Regions from separate parts of the Streptomyces sp. NBC_01166 genome, predicted to be linked through region 1. Evidence: riboswitches for the same ligand, from Rfam matches in the RefSeq annotation. Region 1 holds a riboswitch; the other holds the start of a gene.

What was found. Region 1 has a riboswitch for S-adenosylmethionine ahead of thrC (threonine synthase). Riboswitches for the same ligand answer to the same signal wherever they lie in the genome.
Region 2: it holds a riboswitch for S-adenosylmethionine, as region 1 does, so the genes downstream of both, OG379_RS10995 (aminotransferase class V-fold PLP-dependent enzyme) here and thrC (threonine synthase) in region 1, are expected to answer to the same signal.

What each region holds. Positions count from the first base shown of each region.
Region 1 is NZ_CP108613.1:4,706,889-4,713,564, forward strand. Features, by position in the region: gene OG379_RS21675 (DUF3263 domain-containing protein) at 1-164, shown strand, start outside; gene otsB (trehalose-phosphatase) at 297-1,145, shown strand; gene OG379_RS21685 (trehalose-6-phosphate synthase) at 1,132-2,523, opposite strand; gene OG379_RS21690 (glucosyl-3-phosphoglycerate synthase) at 2,594-3,544, opposite strand; SAM riboswitch class I at 3,698-3,825, shown strand; gene thrC (threonine synthase) at 3,844-5,142, shown strand; gene OG379_RS21700 (MoaD/ThiS family protein) at 5,170-5,445, shown strand; gene OG379_RS21705 (cold-shock protein) at 5,895-6,101, shown strand; gene groL (chaperonin GroEL) at 6,469-6,676, shown strand, end outside.
Region 2 is NZ_CP108613.1:2,382,710-2,389,385, reverse strand. Features, by position in the region: gene OG379_RS11015 (c-type cytochrome) at 1-33, shown strand, start outside; gene OG379_RS11010 (Rieske 2Fe-2S domain-containing protein) at 30-1,082, shown strand; gene OG379_RS11005 (cytochrome bc complex cytochrome b subunit) at 1,079-2,704, shown strand; gene trpD (anthranilate phosphoribosyltransferase) at 2,830-3,894, shown strand; SAM riboswitch class IV at 3,979-4,096, shown strand; gene OG379_RS10995 (aminotransferase class V-fold PLP-dependent enzyme) at 4,280-5,656, shown strand; gene OG379_RS10990 (Lrp/AsnC family transcriptional regulator) at 5,730-6,011, opposite strand; gene OG379_RS10985 (rhomboid family intramembrane serine protease) at 6,008-6,676, opposite strand, start outside.

The sequences.
Region 1 (6,676 bases):
CCGGTGCGAAGGAGCGGGCGATCCGTGAAGACCTGGGCATCTCGCCGGTCCGCTACTACCAGCTGCTCAACGCGCTCCTTGACGACCGGCGGGCGCTGGAGGCGGACCCGGTGACGGTGAACCGGCTGCGGCGGGTCCGGGACGCGAGGCGTGGGCGGCGCTGAGTCCCGGGCCTGCCGGGGCTCCGCCCCGGACCCCGTGCCTCGAACGCCGACCGGGCTGATCCTGCCCCCCGCTGAGCCTCAGGGATGGCGGGCTGGGCTGGACTTGGCCCTGCTCACGGATACGCTCGGGCCATGGGCAATTCGGCACACCCCCTCCCGACCCCGTCCACCCAGGCCGGCCGCGAAGGCCTCGCCGCGCTCCTGGCGCGTCCCTCCCGTGCGGTCGTCGCGCTGGACTTCGACGGCACGCTCGCCGACATCGTCCCCGATCCGGAGCAGTCCCGGGCGCACCCCGGTGTCGTCCCGGCCCTCTCCGCGCTCGCCCCCCAGGTCGCCGCCGTCGCCGTGATCACCGGCCGCCCGGCCTACACCGCCGTCCGCTACGGCGGCTTCGCCGGCGTGCGCGGCCTGGACCACCTCGTCGTCCTCGGGCACTACGGGGCCGAACGCTGGGACGCCGCCACCGGGTCCGCCCACGCCCCGGCCCAGGACCCCGGAGTCGAAGCCGTCCGGGGCGAGCTCCCGGCCGTGCTGGCGGAGGCGGGCGCCGACAGCGGCACCTGGATCGAGGAGAAGGGCCGCGCGGTCGCCGTGCACACCCGCCGCGCCGCCGATCCGCAGGCCACCTTCGAGGCGCTGCGCGCCCCCCTGGCCGACCTCGCGGCCCGCCACGGCCTGATCGTCGAACCGGGCCGGCTGGTCCTGGAGCTGCGCCCGTCAGGCATGGACAAGGGCGTGGCGCTGGAGGAGTACGTGAAGGAGGTCGGCGCCGAGACGGTGCTGTACGCCGGCGACGACCTCGGCGACCTCGCCGCCTACGCGGCCGTGGAGAAGCTCCGCACCCGCGGCACGGCGGGCCTCCTGGTGTGCAGCGGCACCGAGGTCCCCGAACTAGCCGAGCGTGCCGACCTGGTGCTGCCGGGCCCCGCGGCGGTGGCGGAGTTCCTCCACTCCCTCGCCCAGCACCTCATCCGGGGCTAGGGGCCTCTTTCAGCGCGTCCAGCTGATCCAGGAACCACTGCTGCGGGGGCAGCGCGGTCGCGGCGGCGGCCAGGCGCTTCGAGCGGGCGCCGCGCTCGTCGGAGTCCATCGTGAGCCCTTCGTGCAGCGCCGCCGCCGTGGCCGACACGTCGTACGGGTTGACCACGATCGCGTCCTCGCCCAGCTCCTCGTACGCCCCCGCCTCGCGGGAGAGCACCAGCGCGCAGCCGTGGTCCGAGACGACCGGGACCTCCTTGGCGACGAGGTTCATGCCGTCGCGGATCGGGTTGACGAGGGCCACGTCCGCCATCCGGTACGCCGCCAGGGAGCGGGCGAAGTCGTCGTCGACGTGGAGCAGGACCGGGGTCCAGCCCTCGGTGCCGTACTCCGCGTTGATCGCGTCGGCGACCCGCTGCACCTCCGCCGTGTAGTCGCGGTAGACCGTGAGGTCCTGCCGGGAGGGGTAGGCGAAGGCGATGTGCACCACGCGCTCGCGCCATTCGGGGCGCTCCTCCAGCAGCGCACGGTAGGCGTGCAGACCGCGCACGATGTTCTTGGAGAGCTCCGTGCGGTCCACCCGCACGATCGTGCGGCGGTCCGCGCCGACCTGTTCCCGCAGGAGCTCCATGCGGTCGTCCACGTCCGCCTCGTGGGAGCGGCGGCGCAGGAAGTCCCCGTCGGCGCCCAGCCCGTGCACCCCGATCCGGGTGCGGCCGGTGCCGCCGAGGATCTCCGTGCAGCAGCTGATGAAGGCGTCCGCCCAGCGTCGGGTGAGGAACGCGGCGCGGTCGGCGCCCAGGATGCCGTTGAGCAGCTGCTCGCCGATGTCGTCGGGCAGCAGCCGGAAGTAGTCGACGGGCGCCCAGGGGGTGTGCGAGAAGTGCCCGATCCGCAGGTCGGGCCGGAGCTCGCGCAGGAGGCCGGGGACCAGCGAGAGGTGGTAGTCCTGCACCAGGACCGCCGCCCCCTGGCCCGCCTCCTCGGCGAGCGCCTCGGCGAAGGCCTGGTTGTACGCCTCGAAGGAGGCCCACTGCCGGCGGAACTCCGCGTCGAAGACGGGCTCCACCGGCGTCTCGTAGATCATGTGGTGGACGAACCAGAGCACGGAGTTCGCGATGCCGTTGTAGGCGTCGGCGTGGACCCCTGCGTCGATGTCGAGCATCCGGACGCCGGGCTCGGAGACACCGCGCCGGACCGCCTCGCGGTCGCCGTCGCCGAGGGCGGCGCAGACCCACAGCTTGTCGTCGACGGCGCTCAGGCCGGAGACGAGCCCGCCCCCGCCCCGCTTCGAGTCGAGCGTGCCGTCCTCCCGACGTGTGTACGACACCGGGCCGCGGTTGGACGCGACGAGTACCTGGGCAGCGTGCTCGGAGACCATGTACCCGAACCTAGCCCGTTCGGGAAGCCTCCAAACGTGAAGCGTGTGCGGAGCCGGGCGGGAAGAACCGTTACGCCGCGTTTCGCGAGGCGTACTCCGCGATCTCGCGCATCGGGGGGCGTTCCTCGGTGTCCACCGCATGGGTGTGCGGGACGAATCCGTCGGGCCCCCGGTCGAACTGGGTGATCTCGGGGCGTACGAGGGTCCCCCGGGAGAGCCGCAGCTGCGCCGTCCGGTAGATCGTGGCCGCCATCCGGCCGAGGGCCTGGCCGTCCTGGTGGCGGTGTTTGCGTACGCCGACGTCGACCTGGGCCAGCGCGTCCAGACCGACCGTGTGCAGCGCGTCGACGAGCAGGCCCAGCTCCACTCCGTAACCGACGGGGAAGGGGAGCTGCTCCAGCAGGGAACGCCGCACCGCGTACTCGCCGCCCAGCGGCTGGACGAAGCCGGCCAGGCTCGGCCAGTGCAGATTGAGCAGCGGGCGGGCCACCAGTTCGGTCACCCGGCCGCCCTGACCTGCGGCGTCGCCCAGCGGCCGGTCGTACATGGCCTTCACGAAGTGCACCGAGGGGTCGGTCAGCAGCGGGCCGACGATCCCGGAGACGAATTCGGCCGAGAAGTCCTTGAGGTCCGCGTCGACGAAGCAGACGATCTCCCCGCTGGTCACCAGCAGTGATCGCCACAGGACCTCGCCCTTGCCGGGGACGGCGGGGATCCGGGGGAGTATCGCGTCCCGGTGCACGACCCGGGCACCGGCCAGCCGCGCCGCGTCGGCGGTGGCGTCGGTGGATCCGGAGTCGATCACCACCAGTTCGTCGACGAGCTGGACCTTCTCCATCAGCTCGCGCCGGATCTCCGCGACGATCGCTCCGACCGTCGCCTCCTCGTTCAGCGCGGGCAGGACGACGCTCACGCGCGAGCGGCGCGGATCCTTCGCCCGCGCGGCCGTGAGCCGGTCCAGCGGGCGGTCGGCAGCAGACCAGGAACGCCTGGTCAGCCAGCGTTCCACCTCTTCCAGCACGGTCGATACTCCCTGTATGTGATCCATCTCGCGGTTCGGACGACTATCTCAACCGTCCGGTGCTTCGGTTACAGTCTTGAACAACGCGGATGGCCCTCGCATGTCGGGGTCGGTCCGCGAATAAACGCCCGGATCCATGGTCCGGTGCCATAGCGCTCATCCAGAGGGACTGAGGGAACGGCCCGTTGAAGTCCCGGCAACCCTCCTGCCGACCGCGAGGTCACGGTGGGGAAGGTGCCAATTCCGTCTTGTGGCGAAATACGTCGCAAGGAAGATGAGGAGAAAGGGCCTCCGCCATCATGGCCGTGCAGACAGTTGCAGCCGACACCAATACCTCCGCAGTGGACCTCGGTCCCGCCGCGGCACTTTCCTGCCGCGAATGCGGCGAGCGTTTCGAGCTCGGTCCCATTTTCGCCTGTGCGTCCTGTTTCGGGCCGCTCGAAGTGGCGTACGACCTGCCGAGCGGCTCCCCCGAAGAGCTGAAGAAGCGCATCGCCGAGGGCCCGAACAACATCTGGCGCTACGCGCCGCTGCTGCCGGTCCCCGCCGACGTCGCGGACAAGCCCAACATCAACCCCGGTTTCACCAAGCTGGTCAAGGCCGACAACCTGGCCCGCGAGCTGGGCGTGACCGGTGGTCTGTACGTCAAGGACGACTCCGGCAACCCGACGCACTCCTTCAAGGACCGTGTCGTCGCCATCGCCGTCGAGGCCGCCCGTGCCTTCGGGTTCACCACCCTCTCCTGCTCCTCCACCGGCAACCTCGCCGGTGCGGTGGGCGCCGCCGCCGCCCGCGCCGGCTTCCGCTCCTGCGTGTTCATCCCGCACGACCTGGAGCAGGGCAAGGTCGTCATGGCCGCGGTGTACGGCGGCGAGCTGGTCGGCATCGAGGGCAATTACGACGACGTCAACCGCTTCTGCTCGGAGCTCATCGGTGACCCGCTCGGCGAGGGCTGGGGCTTCGTCAACGTCAACCTCCGGCCGTACTACGGCGAGGGCTCCAAGACCCTGGCGTACGAGATCTGTGAGCAGCTCGGCTGGCAGCTGCCCGACCAGCTCGTCATCCCGATCGCGTCCGGCTCGCAGCTCACGAAGATCGACAAGGGCCTCCAGGAGCTGATCAAGCTCGGCCTCGTCGAGGACAAGCCGTACAAGATCTTCGGCGCCCAGGCCGAGGGCTGTTCCCCGGTCTCCACCGCCTTCAAGGCCGGCCACGACGTGGTGCGTCCGCAGAAGCCGAACACCATCGCCAAGTCCCTGGCGATCGGCAACCCGGCCGACGGCCCCTACGTCCTGGACATCGCCCGGCGCACCGGCGGCGCCGTGGAGGACGTGAACGACGAGCAGGTCGTCGACGCGATCAAGCTGCTGGCCCGCACCGAGGGCATCTTCGCGGAGACCGCGGGCGGGGTGACGGTCGGTGTGACGAAGAAGCTGATCGACGCCGGCCTGCTCGACCCGTCCCTCACCACCGTCGTGCTGAACACCGGCGACGGACTGAAGACGCTCGACGCGGTCGCCCCCACGACCGGCCTGTCGGCGACGATCCGGCCCAGCCTGGACGCGTTCCGCGACGCGGGCCTCGCCGCCGCCAACTGACACCCGAGACCGAAGGAAGGCACCCACATGAGCGTCAAGGTCCGTATCCCCACCATTCTCCGCACCTACACGGGCGGTCAGGCCGAGGTCCCGGCCGAGGGTGCGACCCTCTCCGAGGTCATCGCGTCCCTGGAGCAGAACCACCCGGGCATCGGCGCCCGTGTCCTGGACGACCAGGGCAAGCTGCGCCGCTTCGTCAACGTGTACGTCAACGACGACGACGTGCGCTTCGAGGGCGGCCTGGACGCGGTCACCCCGGACGGCGCGGGCGTCTCGATCATCCCGGCCGTCGCCGGAGGCTGATCTCCCCGCACGGTCACGGCCCCGACCGGCGGCCCGACCGCACAGCGTGAACGATATGGCCCCCTCCGCGAGAGAAGCGGAGGGGGCCATTCTGCATGGTTGAGCACGGTACAGTTGGGGAAGTCCCCGCCGCTGCGCATGCCGCCCGCATATGAGAATGCGCCCGGCCGCGACAAGAAGCAGCCAAAGTAAGTGAACTCCTTGTGGCATAAGTGGCCTTTGTCAGGCCCGACTTGCCCTGGAATCCTATGAATCCCCCCATTGCGTGCGGTCACCTGTGCCCAGAATTCTCGTCCGATTGACCTGTTGCAGAGGGCAGTTGGGCAGATACATTCGGCCGCGGTCGACGCGTTCCGGCGCACGCCACCCTCTCCTGTCGGAGGGTGAGTTCTGACCCGGGCCCGCGAAGTGCGGTGCTCGTGCAAGGGCCAGTAATAGGGGAGTTAGGCATGGCTCAGGGCACCGTCAAGTGGTTCAACGCGGAGAAGGGGTACGGCTTCATCGCGGTCGACGGTGGTGCGGATGTTTTCGTCCACTACAGCGCGATCCAGATGGACGGGTACCGCACCCTCGAAGAGGGTCAGCGAGTTGAATTCGAGATCTCGCAGGGCCAGAAGGGGCCGCAGGCGGACATGGTCAAGCTCGCCGTCGGCTGAGCTCGGCGCGGTCGGCCAACGACACTACTCACGCACGTGAGGCCCGTACCCCGGCCAGGGGTACGGGCCTCACGTGCGTCCTCGTCCACCCCGAAGGTTGTCCACATCCGAGGGGTGACGCCTGCGCCCACCCGTCGCCCGACCACCGCCCCTCCAGCGAGCCTTCTCCGAAGGCGCTTGCACTCGAAGGGGTCGAGTGCTAATCATTGGCGTTAGCACTCTCCAGGTGAGAGTGACAGAAAACTTGGACCGGGCCGGTGAGGCCCGCAGGCCCGGTGGGGCAAGGAACCACTGAGCACGCTGGCCGTCCGTCGCGGGCGCCACTCGGTCCGGAGAAATCCACCCCTGTCCGGGAGGACCACTTCACATGGCCAAGATCATCGCGTTCGACGAGGAGGCACGGCGCGGTCTCGAGCGCGGGATGAACCAGCTCGCCGACGCCGTCAAGGTCACCCTCGGCCCCAAGGGCCGTAACGTCGTCCTCGAGAAGAAGTGGGGCGCGCCCACGATCACCAACGATGGTGTTTCCATCGCCAAGGAGATCGAGCTCGAGGACCCGTACGAGAAGATCGGTG
Region 2 (6,676 bases), 2.3 Mb from region 1:
GCGGCCCACACCGCTAAGGCCAAGAAGTCATGAGTAGCCAACAGATTCCAGAAGAGAACCTGCCGGTAGAGCAGGGCACCGCGCACGGCGCGGTAGAGGGTGCGGGCGACCCGTTCGCCGACCCGGGGCTGCCGGCCCACAAGCCGCGCATCCAGGACATCGACGAACGCGCCGCGAACCGCTCCGAGCGGGCCGTCGCCTTCATGTTCACGCTGTCCATGCTGGCGACGGTCGGCTTCATCGCCTCGTACGTCATCTTCCCGGTCGACAAGATCGTCTACATCTGGCCGTTCGGCCACGTGAGCGCGCTGAACTTCTCCCTGGGTCTGACCCTGGGCCTGGCGCTCTTCCTGATCGGCGCGGGGGCCGTCCACTGGGCGCGCACCCTGATGTCCGACGTGGAGGTCGCCGACGACCGGCACGCGATCGAGGCGACGCCCGAGGTCAAGGCCAAGGTCATGGCCGACTTCGCGGACGGCGCCCGGGAGTCCGCGCTCGGACGGCGCAAGCTGATCCGCAACACCATGTTCGGTGCGCTGGCCCTGGTGCCGCTCTCCGGTGTGGTGCTGCTGCGCGACCTCGGTCCGCTGCCGGAGAAGAAGCTCCGCAAGACCCTGTGGGCCAAGGGCAAGCAGCTCGTCAACATGAACACGATGGAGCCGCTGCGTCCCGAGGACGTCGTCGTCGGTTCGCTGACCTTCGCCATGCCCGAGGGCCTGGAGGAGGACGCGCACGACTTCCAGTCGCAGATCGCCAAGGCCGCCCTGATGATCATCCGCATCGAGCCGGACAACATCAAGGACAAGCGTGAGCGCGAGTGGGCCCACGAGGGAATCGTGGCCTTCTCCAAGATCTGCACCCACGTCGGCTGCCCGATCAGCCTGTACGAGCAGCAGACGCACCACGTGCTCTGCCCGTGCCACCAGTCCACCTTCGACCTCTCCGACGGCGCCCGCGTCATCTTCGGTCCGGCCGGTCACCCCCTCCCGCAGCTGCGGATCGGCGTGAACAGCGAGGGCAACCTCGAGGCGCTCGGTGACTTCGAAGAGCCCGTCGGTCCTGCCTTCTGGGAGCGCGGATGAGTACTGCGACAGACACACAGCGCAAGGCGCCCGCCGGTGAGCGGGTGGCCGACTGGGCGGACGGCCGGCTCGGCATCTACGGCCTGGCCAAGGCCAACATGCGCAAGATCTTCCCGGACCACTGGTCCTTCATGCTCGGTGAGATCTGCCTCTACAGCTTCATCATCATCATCCTCACGGGTGTGTATCTGACGCTGTTCTTCCACCCGAGCATGAACGAGGTCGTCTACCACGGCTCGTACGAGCCGATGCAGGGCATCCGGATGTCCGAGGCGTACGCCTCGACGCTGGACATCAGCTTCGACGTCCGCGGTGGTCTGCTCGTCCGGCAGATCCACCACTGGGCAGCGGTGATCTTCCTCGCCGGCATGTTCGTGCACATGTTCCGGGTGTTCTTCACCGGCGCGTACCGCAAGCCGCGTGAGATCAACTGGCTGTTCGGCTTCCTGCTGTTCGTCCTCGGCATGTTCACCGGGTTCACCGGCTACTCGCTCCCGGACGACCTGCTCTCCGGTACGGGTGTGCGCTTCACGCAGGGCGCGATCCTGTCGATGCCGATCGTCGGTACGTACATCTCGATGTTCCTGTTCGGCGGGGAGTTCCCCGGCACCGACATCATCGCGAGGTTCTACTCGATCCACATCCTGCTGCTGCCGGGCATCATGCTCGGGCTCGTGGTCGGCCACCTCATCCTGGTGTTCTTCCACAAGCACACGCAGTTCGCGGGTCCGGGACGTACGAACAAGAACGTCGTCGGCATGCCGCTGCTGCCGGTCTACATGGCCAAGGCAGGCGGATTCTTCTTCCTGGTCTTCGGCTTCATCGCGATCATCGCGGGCATCGCCTCGATCAACCCGATCTGGGCGCTCGGCCCCTACCGTCCCGACCAGGTGTCCACGGGCGCCCAGCCGGACTGGTACATGGGCTTCGCCGAAGGCTTCGTCCGTGTCATGCCGGGCTGGGAGATCAACCTCTGGGGCCACACGCTGGTCCTCGGCGTGCTGATCCCGCTGGTCCTCTTCGGTGTGGTCCTCGGGGCACTCGCGCTCTATCCGTTCATCGAGTCCTGGATCACCGGGGACAAGCGCGAGCACCACATCCTGGACCGTCCGCGCAACGCTCCGACCCGTACCGGTCTCGGCGTCGCCTGGGTGACGATCTACTTCGTCATGCTGATCGGCGGCGGCAACGACATCTGGGCGACCCACTTCCACCTGTCGCTCAACGCGATCAGCTGGTTCGTACGGATCGCCTTCTTCGTCGGCCCGGTCCTGGCGTTCGTCGTCACCCGGCGGATCTGCCTCGGCCTCCAGCGCCGCGACAAGGAGAAGGTGCTGCACGGGCGCGAGTCCGGCACCATCAAGCGCCTGCCGCACGGTGAGTTCGTCGAGATCCACGAGCCGCTCAGCCCCGGCCAGCTGCACACGCTCACCGCGCACGAGCAGTACAAGCCGGTCGAGATCGGCCCGACGGTCGACGAGAACGGTGTCGAGCGCAAGCCTTCGGCGCTGCAGAAGCTCCGGGCCAGGCTCAGCAAGAGCTACTACGGCGAGGACAACCAGATCGCCAAGCCCACCGCCGAGGAGTACAAGGAGATCACCAGCGGCCACGGCCACCACTGATCACCTCAGCTGACCGCCACAGCAGGAGCCCCGTCCATCCGATGGACGGGGCTCTTCGCTGCCCCCGGGCCTGGATAGGGTGGGAGGTATCCCTTGTATCGGCTGTGGACCCCCAGGAGCGGACCATGAACGTTGTGACCCCGGACGGCGGCGACAGCGTGGCGGCCCGTACCTGGCCCGGCGTACTGACCCCCCTGCTGCGCGGCGAGCACCTGGGCGCGGACGACACGGCGTGGGCCATGGACCGCATCATGAGCGGCGAGGCCACGGACGTGCAGATCGCGGGCTTCGCCGTCGCCCTGCGGGCCAAGGGCGAGACCGTCGACGAGGTCACCGGACTCGTCCGCGCCATGTACGAGCACGCCCACACCATCGAGGTGCCCGGCCGCACGGTCGACATCGTGGGCACCGGCGGCGACATGGCCAAGACGGTCAACATCTCCACCATGTCGGCGATCGTCGTCGCGGGGACCGGAGCGAAGGTCGTCAAGCACGGCAACCGGGCCTCCTCCTCGGCGAGCGGTGCCTCCGACGTCCTGGAGAAGCTCGGCGTCAACCTCGAACTCACGCCGCAGCGCGTCGTGGCCGTGGCCGAGGAGGCGGGCATCACCTTCTGCTTCGCCGTGAAGTTCCACCCCGCTCTTCGGTACGCGGCCAGGGCGCGCAAGGAGCTGGGCACGCAGACCACCTTCAACATCCTGGGCCCGCTCACCAATCCGGCCCGGGTGCGTTCCCAGGCCATCGGGGTCGCCGACCCGAAGATGGCGCCCATCGTCGCGGGGGTGCTGGCGGACCGGGGGAACTCGGCGCTCGTCTTCCGGGGCGACGACGGCCTCGACGAGCTGACCACCACGGCGACCTCGCGGGTCTGGATCGTCCGCGACGGCACCGTGCGCGAGCAGGCCTTCGACCCGCGCGACGTCGGCCTGGACCTGGTCCCCGTCGAGGCGCTGCGCGGCGCGGACTCCTCGTACAACGCGGATGTGGCCCGTCGGCTGCTCGACGGGGAGACCGGCCCCGTACGCGACGCGGTGCTGCTCAACTCGGCTGCCGCACTGGTCGCGCTGGACCCGGGCGAGGGCTCGCTGGACGAGCAGCTCTCGGCCGGGATCGCGCGGGCCGCGCAGTCGATCGACTCGGGCGCGGCCAGGAGCGCGCTGGAGCGCTGGGTGGCGGCCAGCAACGCCTGAGGGCGCAGGCTGTGAGCAAGGGCGCAGTCCGGATCGCGGACTGCGCCCTTGCGCGTCGCCGTGGGTATGGCAAGATGCTGCGCAGGTCATGAGTGACAGCGACTACGGCCCCGGCCCGCTGTCCGGCAACCCTCCGTCCGTGGCGGGGTGCCCCGGGTGAAGACCAGGCCGCAGGCAGCGAGGTCTGTGGCAAGCGCGGGCCCCTCGGCATCGTTGGATGCCACCCCTTGGGGTCCTGGTCCCAGGGAGTCTTCTGTGAGCAAGCGAATGCGATAGGGCTCTAGGCCCTCCTCCGCACACCCCTTTTTTCTTTCTCTCCCCGCACTGCTGCGTCCTGTCGGGCCGCCGGTGCGTGGATCTCGCCTGCCTTTTACGGGAGTTCGCCATGTCTGTCTCCACCGCTGCCGTCGACCAGTCCATTTGTGCCCCGCTGCCGGTTCTGGGCGCCGATGTCACCGTTCCGCTCGTTACCGGCGGAGACGTCACCTACGCCGCCCTCGACTACGCGGCCAGCGCCCCGGCGCTCCAGCGGGTCTGGGAGGACGTGGCGGCCTACGCCCCGTACTACGGCAGCGTGCACCGCGGCGCCGGCTACCTCTCGCAGCTCTCCACAGACCTGTTCGAGAACAGCCGCCGGACCGTGGCGGAGTTCCTCGGCTGCCGCGCGGAGGACCAGGTGGTCTTCACCCGCTCGACGACCGACTCCCTCAACCTGCTCGCCGCCGCGCTGCCCGCCGGCTGCGAGGTGTTCGTGTTCGAGACCGAGCACCACGCCTCGCTGCTGCCCTGGCGTGACGCCCGGGTGACCTACCTCGACGCCCCGCGCACCCCGGGCCAGGCGGTCGCCACGCTGGAGCGGGCGCTGGCCGGCCGGGAGCCCAATGGTCCCGCACTGGTCTGCGTGACCGGCGCGTCCAACGTCACCGGTGAGCTGTGGCCGGTGAAGGAACTGGCCGCAGCCGCCCACGCCCACGGGGCGCGGATCGTGCTCGACGCGGCGCAGCTGGCCCCCCACCACCCGGTGGACATCGCCGAGCTGGACGTCGACTGGGTCGCCTTCTCCGGGCACAAGCTGTACGCGCCCTTCGGCTCGGGCGTCCTCGCCGGCCGCGCCGACTGGCTGGTGGACGCGGAGCCGTACCTCGCGGGTGGCGGCGCCTCCCGCAAGGTCGCCCGGCGCACCGACGGCGGTGTGGACGTCGAGTGGCACACCACCCCGGCCCGGCACGAGGCGGGATCGCCCAACGTCATCGGCGTCTACTCCATCGCCGCGGCCTGCAAGGCCCTGACCGAGGCCGGATTCGACCGGTTGGTCGCCCGGGAGCAGCAGCTGGTGACACGGGTCCGTGAGGGGCTCGCCGACGTCCCCCAGGTCAAGGTGCTCTCGCTCTTCGGCGACGACGCCCCGAGGGTCGGCGTCATCTCCTTCGTGGTCGAGGGATGGAACAGCTCGCACTTCGCCGCGGCGCTCTCCGCCGAGTACGGCATCGGGGTGCGCGACGGACTGTTCTGCGCGCACCCGCTGGTGCGGACCCTGCTGGGCAGCGAGCCGCAGGAGCCGGGCGAGTGCGGCGCGCCGGAGGCCGCGCCGGGGGAGAGGTCCCTCAACGCCATCCGGGTGAGCTTCGGCGCCGGCACGCCGGACGAGCACATCGAGAGGTTCCTGGGCGCCGTCCGCGAGCTCGTCAGCAAGGGCGCCCGCTGGAGCTACCGCACCGAGGAGGGCCGCTGCGTGCCCGACCGGGGTGCCGCGCAGGTCTGAGCGGGTCCGGACACGGCTCCGGCCGGGAACGGGAGGCGTGTCGCCCCGTCCCCGGCCGGAGCCGTACGCCGTCTCAGGCGTCGAGACCGATGGCGAAGGCCGCCTCGAGGTCGTGCTGCGAGTAGGTGCGGAAGGCCACATGGGTGTCGGTGCCCTCGACGCCCTGGATCTTGCTGATCCGGCCCGGGATGACATCGGCCAGATCGTCGTGCCGGGCGACCCGGACCATGGCGATCAGGTCGTACGTACCGGTGACCGAGAAGACTTCGCTGACACTGTCCAGCGCGGCGATGGCCTCGGCGATCTCGGGGATCCGGTCCACGCTGGTTTTGATGAGCACGATCGCGGTGATCACGGCTGGCTTTCTCCCTCAGTGGCCGTGGCTGGAGACTTCACTCTAGTACCCCGGAACCGCACCCAGGCGTAGAGGAACCCGGCCGCGAAACCCGCCACGTGCGCGAGGTACGCCACGCCCGGGCCGCTGCCCGCGCTCCGCGCCGCCAGCCACTGCAGGACGAACCAGAACACGAGCACGATCCAGGCGGGGAAACGCAGCGGCAGGAAGAAGAGGAAGGGGAAGAGGCTGGTGACGCGGGCCCGGGGGAAGAGATAGAGGAACGCGCCGAGCACCGCTGAGATCGCCCCCGACGCGCCGACCAGTGTCTGGTCGGAGTCCGCGTGCACCACCGCGTAGGCCACCAGGGCGAAGTAGCCGCAGGCGAGATAGAAGAAGGTGAACTCGGTGCGGCCCATGCGCTCCTCGGCCATCGCGCCGAACACGTAGAGGAAGAGCATGTTGCCCAGCAGGTGCAGCCAGCTGCCGTGGACGAAGAGCGCGGTCAGCGGGGTCAGGGCCGCGTGGGCCGAGCCCTCCATCAGCTCGGTGGGGATCACGCCCCACCGCTCGAAATACCCGGCCTGAGCGGCCAGCAGCGCGTCGGCGCTGCCGTGGACGGGGTTGAACCCGGAGAGCGGGCTGATCAGGAACACCGCGCAGCAGAGCGCTATCAGCCCGTACGT